2 regions of the Sediminibacillus dalangtanensis genome follow, and region 2 is predicted to be linked to the other one. Evidence: riboswitches for the same ligand, from Rfam matches in the RefSeq annotation. Region 2 holds a riboswitch; the other holds the start of a gene.
The links. A riboswitch is a leader RNA that binds a small molecule or an ion and turns the genes downstream of it on or off. The one in region 2 is predicted to bind cyclic di-GMP.
Positions count from the first base shown of each region.

Region 1 (6,358 bases), 410 kb from region 2:
CTTGTCCATTTTTCCACACCCCACGGTCTTGAGCAATACGGTGGCGCAGCCTGGGGTACCCGCGATGTCTGTCAGGGACCGACGGAGTATTTCATGGCCACTCAAAACAAGCAAACAGTAAAAGAAATAATCAAGATGGTCTATTCTCATCAGTATCAAGAGACCGGCAACTGGCCGCAGTGGTTCATGTTTGATCAGTACAACACTGTTCAACAGGCAGATAGTCATGGTGATATTATCGTCTGGCCGCTTAAAGTGATCAGCGACTATGTAGAAGCTACGGACGACTACACCATCCTTCAAACGAAGGTGCCCTATACAGACAGAACCACCTTTGCCTTTACCGAAGAAACAACGACCATTTTGGAGCACGTAAAAAAACAAATCGCTTATATACAGGATCACTTTTTACACGATACCCATTTGTCTGCCTATGATGACGGCGATTGGGATGACACCCTGCAGCCTGCTAACCAGCAATTGAAGCAATATATGGTCAGCAGCTGGACAGTTGCCTTGACCTACCAGGCACTACGGAAAATGACCAATGTATTGAAAACGGCAGGAGATCCGCAGGTTGATGAGATGGAAACCCTTTTGGCAGGTGTCAAACAAGATTTTCAAACGTACGTCCTGCAGTCGGATGTGATACCAGGATTTTTATACCTGGAGGACCCGGAACATCCAGAAATGATGCTGCATCCTTCCGATACCGAAACCGGTATCGATTATCGTCTGCTGCCTATGCAGCGGGGGATTATCAGTGAACTACTGACTCCTGAACAAGCAGAACGGCACTATCAGTTAATAAAACAACAGCTGTCTTTCCCCGATGGCGTCCGATTGATGAACCGGCCGGCTAATTATTCCGGGGGTGTCAGTACCCACTTTAAACGGGCAGAACAGGCAGCTAACTTTGGCAGAGAAATCGGTTTGCAGTATGTCCATGCCCATATTCGTTTTGTCGAGGCAATGGCCAAACTAGGAAAAGCGGGAGAAGCTTGGAGCGGCTTGGATGTCATTAATCCGATCCAAATCCATCAAGCCGTGCCGAATGCTGAATTGCGTCAGAGCAATGCTTACTTCAGCAGCTCTGACGGCAAATTCAAAACTCGATATGATGCCCAGGATAATTTCGGAAAACTCCGTACCGGGGAAGTTGCAGTGAAGGGCGGCTGGCGGATATATTCCAGCGGACCAGGAATCTATATGAATCAATTAATTACCCATGTACTAGGAATACGACAGCAGTCGGGCGATCTTGTCATCGATCCGGTTCTCCCGGATTCAATGGACAATCTCGTATTCGACTTCCGTTTCCTGAACAAGCCGGTCACCTTTGTTTACCACCTTGGCCAAAAAGAAAGACAAGTGCTTGTCAATGGCGAAAAAATGACTATAGATGTAGAGGCCAATCCTTACCGGCAAGGTGGATTTATTGTCAAAAAGGCAGAATTGGAGAGAACATTGCAGACAGATAAAAATAGCGTGGAAATCTATTTATAAAAGAAAATCTCCGGCAACTGACTTTCTCTTTTTAGTCATGTTGCCGGTATTTTATTCTCTTTATTAGTTAATTTCTGGTAAAATGAAATTAGCATTTATACTAGGGGGATTGTTTTATGGGAAATTTACTGTGGGGAGATGTGCTCGTACAGTTTGTTTACTTACTCATCTTGGTTTTGATTGTGATGTTGTTCGTCTCGGTGTTCCGTTCCCAGGCAAAGCGGCAGAGACAATTAGACCGAATCGAGAAAAAAATAGACCAGTTAAACGGCAGAGAAAGATCGGATGATCAACGACGATAACGACTTAACCTTAAAGTACCTTGCCGGAGTACCGTATTTATACAAAAGAGGTTTAGAATGCTTTATTTTCCAAGTTAGTTAAAGGGGATATAGAAGATTAAAAAGAAAAAGCGAACGAGTTCGAATGCATTTCGAATCTCCGTTCGTTTTTCTCTGTAGTCACTATGCTTTTGTCCCAGCATTATATTTTAGTCGTGTCTCAAGCTATAAGCTTATAATCGAAACTGTCTTATTAACCCATTCAACTCTTCTGCCAAGTTGGAAAGCTGTTCGGAACTGTTGGCGACTTCCTCCATCGAGCTGCTGGTCTGCTGGGAAGATGCCGAGGTTTGCTCTACCCCTGCCGCCGCCTCTTCAGATATTGAAGCTATTTCTTCAATCGAGGCATTCATCTCCTGGCTTTTCGCAGCGATGGCCGCCAGGTTGCCCGAAACCATTTGGACACTATCCACCATTTCAGAAACAGAGCTATTGATACTAGCAAATGTTTTGCCCGTTTTCTCAATTTGACTAGTCCCTTGTTCAACCTCTTTATAGCCACCTTGTAGCGACTCTGTTACATTGCTGGATTCCGTCTGGATATTGCTTACAATGTTTGTAATATCCGTTACAGAGACTCCAACCTGCTCAGCCAGTTTTCTTACTTCATCGGCTACAACTGCAAACCCTTTTCCATGTTCACCAGCACGAGCGGCTTCAATCGCAGCGTTCAGCGCAAGCAAGTTGGTTTGTTCAGCGATATCTTTGATCACCGATACAAGCTTGGAGATTTCCTGTGACTGGGAATCTAATCCTTGCACTTTTTTCACTGCATCTTGCACGATTGTATCGATCTTTTGCATTTGTTCAATCGATGACTCCATCAAGCCACTTCCATCTTTCGTCATTCCGAGCACACGGCTGGATGTTTCGTCGATATGGGCGCCACTTTCATTTGCCTCCTGTACTTTTTGAGAGAAATCCCCCATAACAGAGGCCAATTCAGAAGCGCTGTTCGCCTGCGACTCTGAACCTGATGCCAATTCCTGCATAGTGGTAGCCACCTGTTGGGAACCGGCCTTCACTTCGTTGGCCGACTGCGTCAATTCTTCACTTTGACCGCTAACTGTTTCGGAGATCCCGGCAATTTTCTCTACCATCTCCTTCAGACTGTAACCCATCGTGTTAATAGAAGCAGCAAGACGGCCGATTTCATCCTTACCATCGTAATCAACTGAATCAACTGCCAGATTTCCATCGGCAATCTGATCACTGACATAAATGACTTTATTCATATTCATGATAACAGAACGGCTGATCAGAAAGACAAGCAAACCACCTAAAACCACAGAGGCTGCCATCGCTATAAGTAATACGTTTCTGGCTACAGCGGAACTATTTGATGCTTCATTAATAGCCAATTGACGATCAGCAACTACTGTTTCCCGCAAGCTATCCAATAATTGCACAGTCTCTGAACGAAGCTGGTCGGATTCCACTTTTAAATTTGCAAGCAGGGATGCTTCATCTTGTTCCACTGCCGGAATGATCACTTCCAGGAACAAATCGTTCATCCGCTTGTCGTTCTCCAGGATTTGGGAAAAAAGTTCCTTTTCTTCGGATGTATCCATTTTCGCCTTCAATTCATTCTCTAACGCATTAAATCGATCCATACGCTCGTTATATTCATCTATGTAGCGAGAATCATCGTTATTCAAGTAACTGGCGATTCGTACCGATTTGGATCTGATCAGGGAACCCATTTCTGTCACCTTTATCGCCCGGTCTCCTCTTCTGTCCACTTCATCAATATTATTGCCGATCCCATTGATGAGGGTAGTAACAATACCTGCAGAGATACCGAACAAAATAAAAACAACAATTAAACTGGCCCCATACTTCCAGCCAATGCTCACATTTGAAAACTTCAGGCTGGGTAACTTAATCTTTTTCCACATATTTCTCTACCCCTTGTTGCAGCATGCAGCAGTAAGTTCTCTGGCAGCTGTATTTTATGTGACTTCCCTGTTGAATTTTTTATAGATAAAACCAGCGTTGCCGTAATGCATACAAAACGGCATTCGTCCGGTCTGGCACATTTAGTTTTCTAAAGATAGAACTCACGTGATTCTTAACTGTTTTCTCTGTAATAAATAAGAATTTGGCAATTTTATCATTACTAAAGCCTTTCGTAAGCAACTCCAGTACATTCCATTCCCGTTCTGTCAGAATTCCGACTGGTTGTTCGACCACCTTGTTTGAAATCTTCAAGTAATCCTGAAACAAAACCGTCGAGAGCTTGGGATGTACATATACATGACCTTCTAAGACGCAATCAATACCATTCGACAATTCCTCTGGCTGCATGCCGTTGAAAAAATAGCCATCCAACCCCTTTTGAAACCAGTCGTTCAGCCTGGAAATATCGGGATCTGCAGTCCAAACAATCACCTTTTCTTCTTTTTGTTTCTGCCAATCAATCAATTCCATAATGGAATGACTATCTGTGTCAATGTCGACGATCAATAGGTCTACAGTTTCCCCAACTTGCATAAGGGTTTGGCATTCACTATAAGAAACAGCTTTGACTGAATGAGATGGATACTTATTCATCAATGCATTGATAATACCATCTCTTAATAGACAACGATCTTTCACCACAATAATATTCAATTCCAACTCACACCAATCTTTCCTTCGTATTCCCCAAAAATTTCTGTCTTCATCCCCCTATAAACCAAACCATCATTTTTATCCAGACAGTAACACATCACCTCGTTTTTACTAAAAATCCCAAAAAAATAGCTCTTCCTAATCAGGAACAGCCAGACATAGCTTGATTTCTATTAAATCAAGTGTTGGCAGCCAGGCGATCATAATTACGCGTGAGTATAATGACTCATGACATAACCTTAGACCCTGGGCTTTGCGTCCTAACCTTTCGATTAGTTTGCCTTTATCAGAAATTATTCACATTCGTTTGTAGTTCTTTAGTAAGTATACTGTGTCATTTTTCACTTTTCAACATAAATTTACAAATAATGCAGATATTTTTTATTTCTAAAATTTAATCGCTTGCATTTTTCGGAATATTGTGTCTTATAAAAGGGATATAAATAATAAAAAATAGCAGGGATGTCCAACAATCGGCACTCCTGCTGTTCTTTAGCTTCCATAATCCATTTTTTGATAACGTCCCCCGAAAAACCTGGTACAGACCGAATAATATAAAGCCAAGCGAAACGACGCCGAGCTTCCAACTGCCATACGGCTGCTGAGCGAGCTCAGACAACGCTTCATCCAAACCCTTTGCTTTATCAGGGTTTGTTGTGACAGCTGTCTGCACAAAGAAGAAACCGATAAGCCCAAAGACTATTCCCCGGGAAATCATCCCGATTTTTCCGGCGATTCTTGCAACCTTTTCTTCCTTTTCCTCCATTTCGCCCTGCTTGAACTTTTTCATGTAACTGCCTTTTATCCCGATACCCGCTTCATAAATGGCAAAACAAAAAACGACAAAGCCAAAAATCCCAAGCAGCCACGGACCATACGGCTGGGATAAAAGTTTTGCCGACATTGTCTGCTCAGAATTCCCGCCACTTCCTGCATGTACCGCGATTTTCAGCGCCTTAAACGAAATTCCGCCATAAATCAGCGCGCTGATGAAGAAGCCGGTACGAATGGCCAATCCCCGTATCCCCTTTCCATAGTCATCCGGGTCTTTAAATGCTCTGATCATTGCCAGACAATATAACCGAACAGTCCGATTCCAATGATCCAAACCAGGATCTCACCGAGCGGAAGAGCGGCAAGCGATTGAAACATACCGCTCGTACCAGCGGTTTTTCCGCCAAATCCTGCAGCTGCCAGCAAAGCAAGGAATCCGATTAAGGCAAATACAATTCCCTGTGCCATGTATCCTATCCTTCCAAAACGACGGATCCATGGCTTTGCTTGTTTATGTTGTTGGTCTATTTCTGCCTTCGTGGAAGGTATATCCATATTTATCCCCTTCTTTCGCAAGGATTGAAGTATAAAACATTATTCCCTTACGAAAAGAAGCAAAACTTGCCGCTTAGTCTCCAACTAGAAAAAGTCTGTAAGATACGTCTGCCGGACAGGCAGCATTTCATCAAGCAATTCCACTTCCTTGGGGCTGCCGCTGAACATTCCCGCAGCATACAACTCCGAAGGCCGCTTTGCGCCAAGAAGCATCACAGTAAGCTGTTGGATTGTGCAGAAAATGGCGTTTTCCTCAAGAATTTCATCTTCGATGCGAACAACTTGCCCACCCTCAATGCGATAACTCCCTGCATTATCAGGCAAAAAATCATCTTCCACATGCAGGTGAACAGGCAGCGAAACGTTTTTGGACCGAAAAGGATAAGCTTTCAGAAATGCTGGCACATCGACAATCCGGGCCATGAAATAAGGCTTAATCTCCTGCGGAAACCTTGGCTCATCCATCTTCAAAGGCAACAAATCATTTTCCGGCATTTCCATTTCCACTTTTTCCACCATCGAGTCATGGTTGGCAATGAATTGCATGAGTAAACCCCAACCATTTAACG
Region 1 covers NZ_CP046956.1:3,140,110-3,146,467, forward strand. The annotation lists gene ERJ70_RS15590 (GH36-type glycosyl hydrolase domain-containing protein) at 1-1,506, shown strand, start outside; gene ERJ70_RS15595 (DUF4083 domain-containing protein) at 1,623-1,808, shown strand; gene ERJ70_RS15600 (methyl-accepting chemotaxis protein) at 2,021-3,745, opposite strand; gene ERJ70_RS15605 (response regulator transcription factor) at 3,825-4,460, opposite strand; cyclic di-GMP riboswitch class I at 4,645-4,752, opposite strand; gene ERJ70_RS15610 (DUF1206 domain-containing protein) at 4,855-5,568, opposite strand; gene ERJ70_RS20055 (DUF1206 domain-containing protein) at 5,523-5,789, opposite strand; gene ERJ70_RS15615 (GNAT family N-acetyltransferase) at 5,874-6,358, opposite strand, start outside.
Region 1: linked by a shared signal. The riboswitch ahead of ERJ70_RS15605 (response regulator transcription factor) and the one ahead of ERJ70_RS13735 (chemotaxis protein CheX) in region 2 are both predicted to bind cyclic di-GMP.

Region 2 (9,357 bases):
TTTACCAGACTTTCTGGCGATATTCCATTATCCAGACAATCCTATGGCCGTGTTTTGTTTCCAAGCTAAGGAAAGAAGCTTGTTATTATTTGTCCAAGTAAAAAGCAAACAGGAAAAGCTTTGGCTGATTGAGAAGGACTGAAAAGATTGCTTTCTTTAAAACACTTTCTGTTTTGGGTATAGTAATAACAGAGAAAAGGAGGGATGACAAGATGGCGAAACAAGTGATCATTTATAGCCAAGAGACCTGCAGTCCTTGTCAAGCGGAAAAAGAGTGGCTGAAACATAACGGAATCGCATTTGAAGACAGAGATATTCGCAGTGATTCTCAATATATGAATGAAGTGATGGCCTTGGGGGCAAGTGCTACTCCGGTGACAGTTATCCAAGAAGACGATGAACAAGAAGTTGTCATGGGATTTGATAAAGAACGCTTGGCCGTATTGCTGGGAGTCTAGTATAGAAAGGCTGTTTTCGTAAAGATGGTGAGGTTTGGATAATGTGGAATTAGCACTCAACCTGCAAAGGATAGGAAGAGGCAGGAACAGGAACCGCAGGAGAGTTAGTTCACATTTTATATCCAATACTGTTAAAACTTCTGAGAAAAGAGCCTATAAAAAACCCCATACATCCTATTATCCGGCTGCATGATTTGCAGGCGGTTTTTTTATCGGTCTACACAAGGTATAGCTGTCAACGCTTTTGAATCGAGTCGGGTGGTCTATCGATCAAGAGAGCTGCAGGAAACAGACTCGATTTTTCTTTTCATGTAGGAAGGAACCATTCCAGTGATTCCTTAAAGAATCAGCATGGTTTCTTGCTTAATCCACCTAAAAAATCTGATATTTTTCGCTAGTCCGTTGACAGATGAAAATTACATGATAATATAAGGGTAGCTAATTGATAATGAATCTCATTATTGATTGGGTACCGAGTTTATTTTTGAGCAGACGGAAAGTGAAGGATTTATTTATGAAGTTACGTTATTTGGCACTGGCATTACTCGTATTATCTTTCGCGTCATTATTCATCGGAGTGACAAGCTTGTCACCTTCCGATATATTTCATCTCACAGGAGACCAGCTGGAGATTTTGTGGGTGAGCAGGATACCAAGGCTTATCAGTATATTGATTGCCGGAATGGGAATGAGCATATGCGGTTTGATTATGCAGCAGCTGAGCAGAAACAAATTTGTCTCTCCTACTACGGCTGGAACTATTGATTCGGCCAGGTTCGGCATTCTGATGTCGTTGATGCTGTTTTCTTCAGCAGGACCATTGCAAAAGATGATGGTTGCTTTTTTCTTTGCTTTGTTGGGAACCTTTATTTTTATGAAAATTCTCGACAAGGTAAAATTCAAAGATGCCATCTTCATTCCACTCGTTGGATTGATGTTCGGCAATATTGTCAGCTCGATCACTACTTTTTTTGCATATAAAGAGGATTTGATTCAAAACATGTCATCCTGGCTGCAAGGCAATTTCGCCTTGATTATGCAGGGGAGATACGAAATATTGTTTATCAGTATTCCATTGCTGGCTATTGCTTACCTTTACGCCAATCGCTTTACGATAGCCGGTATGGGCGAGGAGTTTTCAACCAACTTGGGGTTGAACCATAAACAAGTTGTCAATATCGGTTTGGTGATAGTCGCACTGGTAACTACGGTAGTCGTTCTGACTGTCGGAATGATTCCTTTTCTGGGTTTGATCATTCCGAATATCGTTACTATTTATCAGGGAGACCATCTGAAAAAAAGCCTTACTCATACTGCTTTACTAGGTGCCGTATTTGTTCTTGCCTGTGATGTGATCGGCAGGGTGATCATTTATCCCTATGAAATTGCCATCGGTGTCACCGTCGGCGTAATCGGCAGCGGGATTTTTCTATACCTGGTATTGAGGAGAAAAGCATATGAGTAATCGAACAAAACTAATCATCCTTACAGTGATGTCTGCTGTCCTGGTGCTCATCTTCCTGTTCGGAAGCGCAGGCAGCAATTGGGACTACATATTGCCAAGAAGGACAACGAAGATTTTGGCTATCGTGCTTACAGGCGGAGTAATCGCATTTTCAACTATCATTTTTCAAACCATCACCAACAATCGGATTCTCACTCCGAGCATTATCGGTTTGGATTCGCTCTACTTACTGATTCAAACGTTTATCATTTTTGTATTTGGATCTAATAGCATGATGGTTTTAAATAAAAATTTCAATTTCATTCTTTCTGTCGGCATGATGGTCTTGTTTGCCGGAGTGCTTTATAAGCTGCTTTTTAAACAGAGTGGCAAGAATATTTACTTTCTCCTTTTGGTCGGACTGATTTTTGGTACCTTTTTTGAGAGCCTGTCGACTTTCATGCAGGTTCTGATCGATCCAAATGAATTTATGATCGTCCAGAATAAAATGTTTGCCAGTTTCAACAATGTAAATACCGACTTGCTTACCATTTCATTTGTGCTGGTGTTGCTGATAGCGATTTATTTTTGGCGTTTTTCCAAGTATCTGGATGTGATGGCACTAGGAAAGGAACAGGCAATCAATTTGGGTGTTGATTACGATTATGTGGTCAAACGGATGCTGGTCATCATTGCAATTCTGGTGTCGATATCCACGGCACTGGTCGGCCCGATAACCTTTCTTGGCCTGTTGGTGGCAAATGTGGCCCACGAATTCTTGAAAACCTATCGCCATCGCTACCTGATTCTTGGGTCTGTTTTAATTAGCATTGTCGCCCTTGTCGGCGGACAGCTGATCGTTGAACGAGTGTTTAGCTTTTCCACGACCTTGAGTGTAATCGTCAATTTTGTCGGTGGTGTTTACTTTATCTATCTTTTATTAAAGGAGAGTAAAGCATGGTAGTTGTAAAAGAGGTTTCCAAGCAATATGGAATGAAAAATGTAGTGGATAATGTATCAATGAATATACCACGAGGAAAAATTACTTCTTTTATCGGTCCAAACGGGGCCGGTAAAAGCACCCTGTTGTCGATGGTCAGCCGTTTAATAGCGAAAGACCATGGTGAAATTTTGATAGATGGCCAGGAAGTGAGTGAAAGTAAAAACAAAGAGCTGGCCAAGAAAATATCGATTTTGCGTCAGTCCAACCATATAAGTATCCGGCTTACTGTAAAAGAACTGGTCAGCTTTGGCCGCTTCCCTTATTCCCAGGGAAAATTAAGCAAAGAAGACAAGCGATTCGTCGATGAAGCAATTGCCTATATGGAGTTACAGGACATTCAAGACAAATTCCTCGATCAGTTAAGTGGAGGACAGCAGCAGCGGGCATATATCGCCATGGTCATTGCACAGGATACAGAATATATTTTGCTCGACGAGCCGCTGAACAATCTTGATATGAAGCATTCCGTGCAAATCATGAAAGTCTTGCGCAGGCTGGTCAATGATCTTGGAAAAACGGTCATCCTCGTCATTCATGATGTAAACTTTGCTTCTGTTTATTCTGATTATATTGTGGCATTAAAAGACGGAAAGATTGTGAACAAGGGACCGACAAATGAGATTATTGACAAGGCGGTCTTGAAAGAAGTGTATGATATGGATATCGATATCCAGGATATCGATCAATGCAGGATTTGTTTGTATTTTTCTTAACACTGTGCATCAAATGACAGGATAGTATAGTGACTTTTCGGTAGCACTGCCAACTGCAGTCCTGAATGGCATTCTGACAGTGGGCCCCAAGTAATAACTGTTCCATGATGTCGAAAGGAAAGCAGGACGACAGTGCGAGGAAGACGAGCAATGCTTTATCCTGTCTATTAAAAACATATTTTAACAAGAGGTGAAAGGTTATGACAAAAAGATTAGCAGTGCTAATTTCCATTCTTATATTAGCTGTGTTTACAGCAGCATGCGGAAGTCAGGATTCATCCAGTGATGATGCTGCGGCTGCTTCAGATAACGGGGAACAGGAGACCGTTACGGTCGAGCATGAATTAGGCAAGACCGAGGTACCTGTCCATCCAGAAAAGGTAGTGGTATTTGACTTTGGATCACTCGATACATTGAAAAAACTTGATGTCGATGTAACAGCCGTACCAAAGGAAAATCTCCCTTCTTACCTAGCTGATTATGATAGTGAGGAGTATGAAAACGCCGGTACCCTTTTCGAACCGGATTTCGAAAAGTTAAGCGAGATCGATCCTGATCTAATCATCATTTCTGGCCGTACTGCCGAAGCATATGAGGATTTGAACGAGCTGGCACCTACCATCCATCTTGGTGTCGACACGACCAGGTATATGGATTCTTTTAAAGAAAACGCAACAGTACTGGGAGAAATTTTCGGTAAAGAGTCTGAAGTGGAAGAAGAACTGGCTACAATCGACGAGCAAATTTCCGACTTGAATGAAAAAGCTTCCGCAAGCGGGAAAAATAGTTTAATCATCCTTACCAACGATGGCAGCATCAATGCTTACGGTCCTGGTTCCCGTTTTGGCGTGATTCATGATGTATTTGGATTTCCGGCAGTTGATGAAAACATCGAAGCTTCCACACATGGACAAAATATATCTTTTGAATACTTAGTAGAAAAAGATCCGGACTATTTATTTGTCGTGGATCGGAATAAAGTAGTAGGCGGTGAATCCTCTGCCGAAAAAACATTGGATAACAAACTAGTACAAGATACAAAAGCATATAAAGAAGAGAATATTGTTTATCTGAATCCAGATTATTGGTACCTATCCGGCGGAGGATTGATTTCCGTGTCGGAAATGGTAAACGAAGTTGCTAGCAGTATGGAATAATCACATAAACACCGGACTTCCAAAAGGATTCCGGTGTTTTTTATTCGCTCTGTGATATTACCCTTTTCAGTTCCAACGATCCTAAATGAGCGGCAATTTTGATTACTATTATTCATTCCGTCGATGAGGTGAAACAGGAAGAGGAAAAAATCACATTCAATTTGTTTTACTGCCTCTGATTCAGCACTTGGGCTTTTTCATTAAGATGGGGAAATTACCACAACAATGGAAAGGATACAATTTATTTACTAATTACACAAAAATATGTTGAATTATGTCGAAAATATATTATAATGAATGCAAACCAACTAATACTTTATACTTAGTCAAAAAGAACGAACGAAAAGGGCAAACTCTTTGAAAAAAGGGGACGCAAAGCTTAGGGTCTAAAGCCTCCGAGGCTATGATCGCCTGGCTGCCGATATCTTTTCAACTAGTCTATGGCTATTCAGAGAACGGGAATAGCCACTTTTTATGACTATTTTTGTTAGAATATTCCGAAAATGGGGAGTGGTTATCATCGTAACAAGTGAAAAGAATCGAGTTGTAAAAGAATTATACAATGAAACATTAAAGTCTATTCAAGCTGTCATTCCGTTGGAAGCAGAAATAGGCAAAGCAAAAGTACTAAAAGAATCTTTGACGATTCCTTTCGGCGTAGTAATCGAGGTAACGGGAGATGTCGAAGGTACTTTGGTTTTGAAAGCCAACGATGGTTTATTTGGATCGATTGGTGAAGCAATGTTCGGCATGCCGCTGGAAGGAGAGATGCTCCACTCCTTTTCGGGTGAGCTCGGCAATATGATTGCCGGCAGCATGTCAACTGGTATTTATGAAAAGGGATTGGAAACAGACATTACTTCTCCTTTGGTTACTTCGGATGGGCATAAGGTACTTGGAAACTTTCATCAAGCCCTACAGGTCGAGTTGATCTTTGAAACCATTGGCAAGATGGAGATCGCTTTGTTGATCCATCCATAAAGCATGAAGAAGTCTTGCAGTTGGAAATATGGAAAAGAAAGGATTGATGCAGCGGGAAAATATGCTTACTAGTGCCGTGACTGTAAAACAGCTTTTGGCCTAATTCAAAGGGAGAAGGTGAAGCAATGAAACTATTTCAATTTAAACGGTTAAGAACAAAGATTTTGGCGGGCTTCTCAGTAGTTATTTTACTAGTAATCGGATTCGGACTTTATAATTATTTATCACAAGAGAAGGTAAACCAAGATACCGAGTCGATAGTCGCGGAACAGCTCCCTTTACTAATCGCAGATGAACGGGCTGCTTTCCATATTGCAGAAATGATTGCGTTGACTAGAGGATATGTGATCTATGGGGATCCGGACTATCTGGAACAATTTGATCGATATGCCGAAGAGCTTGAGCAGATGGAAAAAACGATTTTAGCTTTAAGCGATAATGAGCAAGTGAAACAATTGGTCGCCAAAGGGGACGAATGGGAAACGACGGTCCGGGAACAAGTATTTGCCGTATATAAGGACGGCGATGAAGACCAGGCGATTTCTAATTTATCCTTGCAGGTTAAACCGCTGGCTGGGGAATTGATGGAAGGTTTCAATGATATGGCTGTGCAAAGGGAAGCGGAAATCAAAACAGTCGGAGACGGTCTGGTTTCTTCAGGGAAAACAACACAGATTACCAGTGTAGCCATTTCCATCCTTGTTGCTGTGGTTGGTATCTTGATAGCAGTTATAACTGCGCGTATGATCACCAATCCCGTATCTCGGGTGATGAAACGGATGAAACTGGTTGCGGAAGGTGATTTGAGCCGTGAACCTCTGAAAGTTCATTCCCGGGATGAAGTCGGGCAGCTAGTAATAGCAGTCAACCAAATGAACGAAAATATGCGGGAATTGGTGACAGAAATCACCTCGGTTTCAACGACCGTTTCTGGACAAAGTGAAGAATTGAGTCAATCGGCAAATGAAGTAAAAGAAGGAAGCAACCAAGTGGCAGTCACGATGGAAGAGCTTTCTTCAGGCTCGGAATCGCAGGCTAATACCACGACAGATTTGGCTGCATCAATGGCCGGTTTCACGGATAAAATTAAGGAAGCGCATGAAAGCGGGAATACGATTCATGAGAAATCCGGAGGTGTCCTGAAGCTGACGGAGGAAGGCAGCCATAAGATGCATTCTTCCATTGCACAAATGAGCCAAATTGATACCATTGTCAAAAATGCCGTGGAAAAAGTAAAAGGATTGGACAACCAGTCAAAAGAAATATCAAAACTGGTTGGAGTCATAAAAGATATCGCGGAGCAAACCAATTTGCTTGCATTAAATGCCGCTATCGAGGCAGCGCGTGCAGGTGAGCAAGGAAAAGGCTTCGCAGTAGTGGCCGATGAAGTAAGAAAACTTGCTGAACAGGTATCTGCTTCGGTAACAGATATTACTGGTATCGTCACTAGCATACAAGCAGAATCCGGTTCTGTCGCCGAAGCCCTTCAAGGCGGATATCAAGAAGTGGAAAACGGGACAGCGCAAATCAAATCAACCGGACAAACATTTGACGGCATCAATCATTCCATAAATGAAATGGTCGACAGTGTCACGGTCATAACTGGAAACCTGAACAGTATCGTGGAAACAAGCGGGCAAATGAGCCAGTCAATTGAAGATATTGCTGCTGTTTCAGAAGAATCGGCAGCAGGCATCGAAGAAACTTCTGCTTCCATTCAGCAAACAAGCAGTTCGATGGAAGAAATCGCAGACAGGTCGACAGAACTCTCCAGGCTGGCTGATAATTTAAATGGATTGATTGGACGTTTTAAAGTGTAATGCAAAGACCCATTGTTTAAAAAAAGAACATCTGTTATACCAAATAGAATCTTTCGGTTTTTCAATCTGCTTTGCTAAAAGCATTGAAAAACAACAAGCGCAGCCCATAGTCAATTAAATGACAAATGGACTGCGCTTGTTTATTCAGCACGGATTTTTATCCAGATACCTCTGTGAGCTCTGTTTCTTCAGCAATGAGGGGCAGTATGTTTTCCCATACTTACCTTATGCTTTAGCGTTTTAATATAGGGGAGCAGAATGCTTATCAAAACGCCGCTGAATAGGGCATTAATCAAGGTGCCTGGACCAATTGCCCCGCTGCACAGAAAAGCTAAAAGAACCAGAATGATACTTATCAAAGCTCTTGAATAGGTGACGCTCCATCCGGTGATTTCCGTAATCACAATCATGGAGCGGTCCATAGGATTAGGTGCGATTCTTGATTGAAGATAGGTCGCCACTCCAACAGCCGTGAATAACAACCCTGCAGTGAAACAAACCGACTGTCCGACCAATTTTTCCGGCTCTATCCTGTCATTTAATAAAAATACCCAGCCATCAATACCTACACCGGTAATAAAGGAAGTAATCAAGGCACTAAATTCGGGACGGCTCTTTTTGGCTAAGGCATTTCCCACAATCATGGAAAAACCCACAACAATCTCCCAGGAGCCGATTGTCAGTCCGAAGGTGCGATACAATCCGACCAGCAAGGCATCGAATGGAGATGTTCCTAAGTGCGATTGAATGGTTAAACCAATCCCTAAGGTGAGAATGATCAGCCCTGCTAAATAAAAAGGACTTTCCTGTTTAAGCGTCTGCATAATTGGTCCTCCTCCTTTTTCCGGCTATCCTTGTTAACTATACCAAAGCTAAAGGCATGCTGAAAGCTGAAGGTTTGGTGATGTGGATTAATTTATGAGGATAAGAAACACAAGTAATCCAAGTTGAAAACTTGTCATTTAAGAAATTCCTTATGTAATATAGAAGAAGAAATGGAAATGAAGGACAGGAGTGATAATGGTGTCGTATTTCTTAAAGGCATTCGTTGAAAATCAACGACAGCAGGAGCTGCTGGAGACAGCTGACCGTTTGGCAGCAAAACTAAAACAAAGAACGGAAGAAACAGAACAGTCGGCTCAGTTTTCGCCGGAAAACCTACAGGATTTAAAAGAAGAAGGATATGTAACGCTTCCGCTTCCAGAAAAGTTTGGCGGAAAACAAATCAATTTGAGTGAATTGCTGATGATGCAGGAGAAATTGGCGGAAGGAGACGGATCTGCAGCGTTGTCCATTGGCTGGCATATGGGAGTGGTAATGGAACTCAGTGAACAACAGCTATGGCGACAGGATCAGTTTGAAGCTTTTGCCCGTGAACTCGGAGAAAAAAAGCTGGTTGTCAATCGAGCTGCATCCGAGCCGGCCACCGGAAGTCCCACTCGTGGGGGCATACCCGAAACAAAAGCAATCAGGCAGGATGATCATTACATTGTCAATGGAAGAAAAACGTTTACCACCATGGCCAGCGTACTCGACTACTATCTCGTAACTGCTTATGTAGAAGAAAAAGAAGCAGTCGGCTCTTTTTTAATCCCGCGTGGTACACCAGGAGTCGAGGTTGAACATACCTGGGACACCATGGCGATGCGGGGAACGGGCAGTGATGACCTGGTCCTCAAGGAGGTAAGGTTGCCTGAACAGGCTTTGGTTGAAGTGAATCAAGGAAAACCCTCCAAACCGAAGGGCTGGCTGCTTCACATCCCGGCATGTTATCTGGGGAT
Region 2 covers NZ_CP046956.1:2,728,807-2,738,163, reverse strand. The annotation lists gene ERJ70_RS13760 (glutaredoxin domain-containing protein) at 213-458, shown strand; gene ERJ70_RS13755 (ABC transporter permease) at 973-1,923, shown strand; gene ERJ70_RS13750 (iron chelate uptake ABC transporter family permease subunit) at 1,952-2,866, shown strand; gene ERJ70_RS13745 (iron ABC transporter ATP-binding protein) at 2,860-3,618, shown strand; gene ERJ70_RS13740 (siderophore ABC transporter substrate-binding protein) at 3,819-4,775, shown strand; cyclic di-GMP riboswitch class I at 5,113-5,198, shown strand; gene ERJ70_RS13735 (chemotaxis protein CheX) at 5,250-5,756, shown strand; gene ERJ70_RS13730 (methyl-accepting chemotaxis protein) at 5,882-7,576, shown strand; gene ERJ70_RS13725 (YczE/YyaS/YitT family protein) at 7,765-8,400, opposite strand; gene ERJ70_RS13720 (acyl-CoA dehydrogenase family protein) at 8,597-9,357, shown strand, end outside.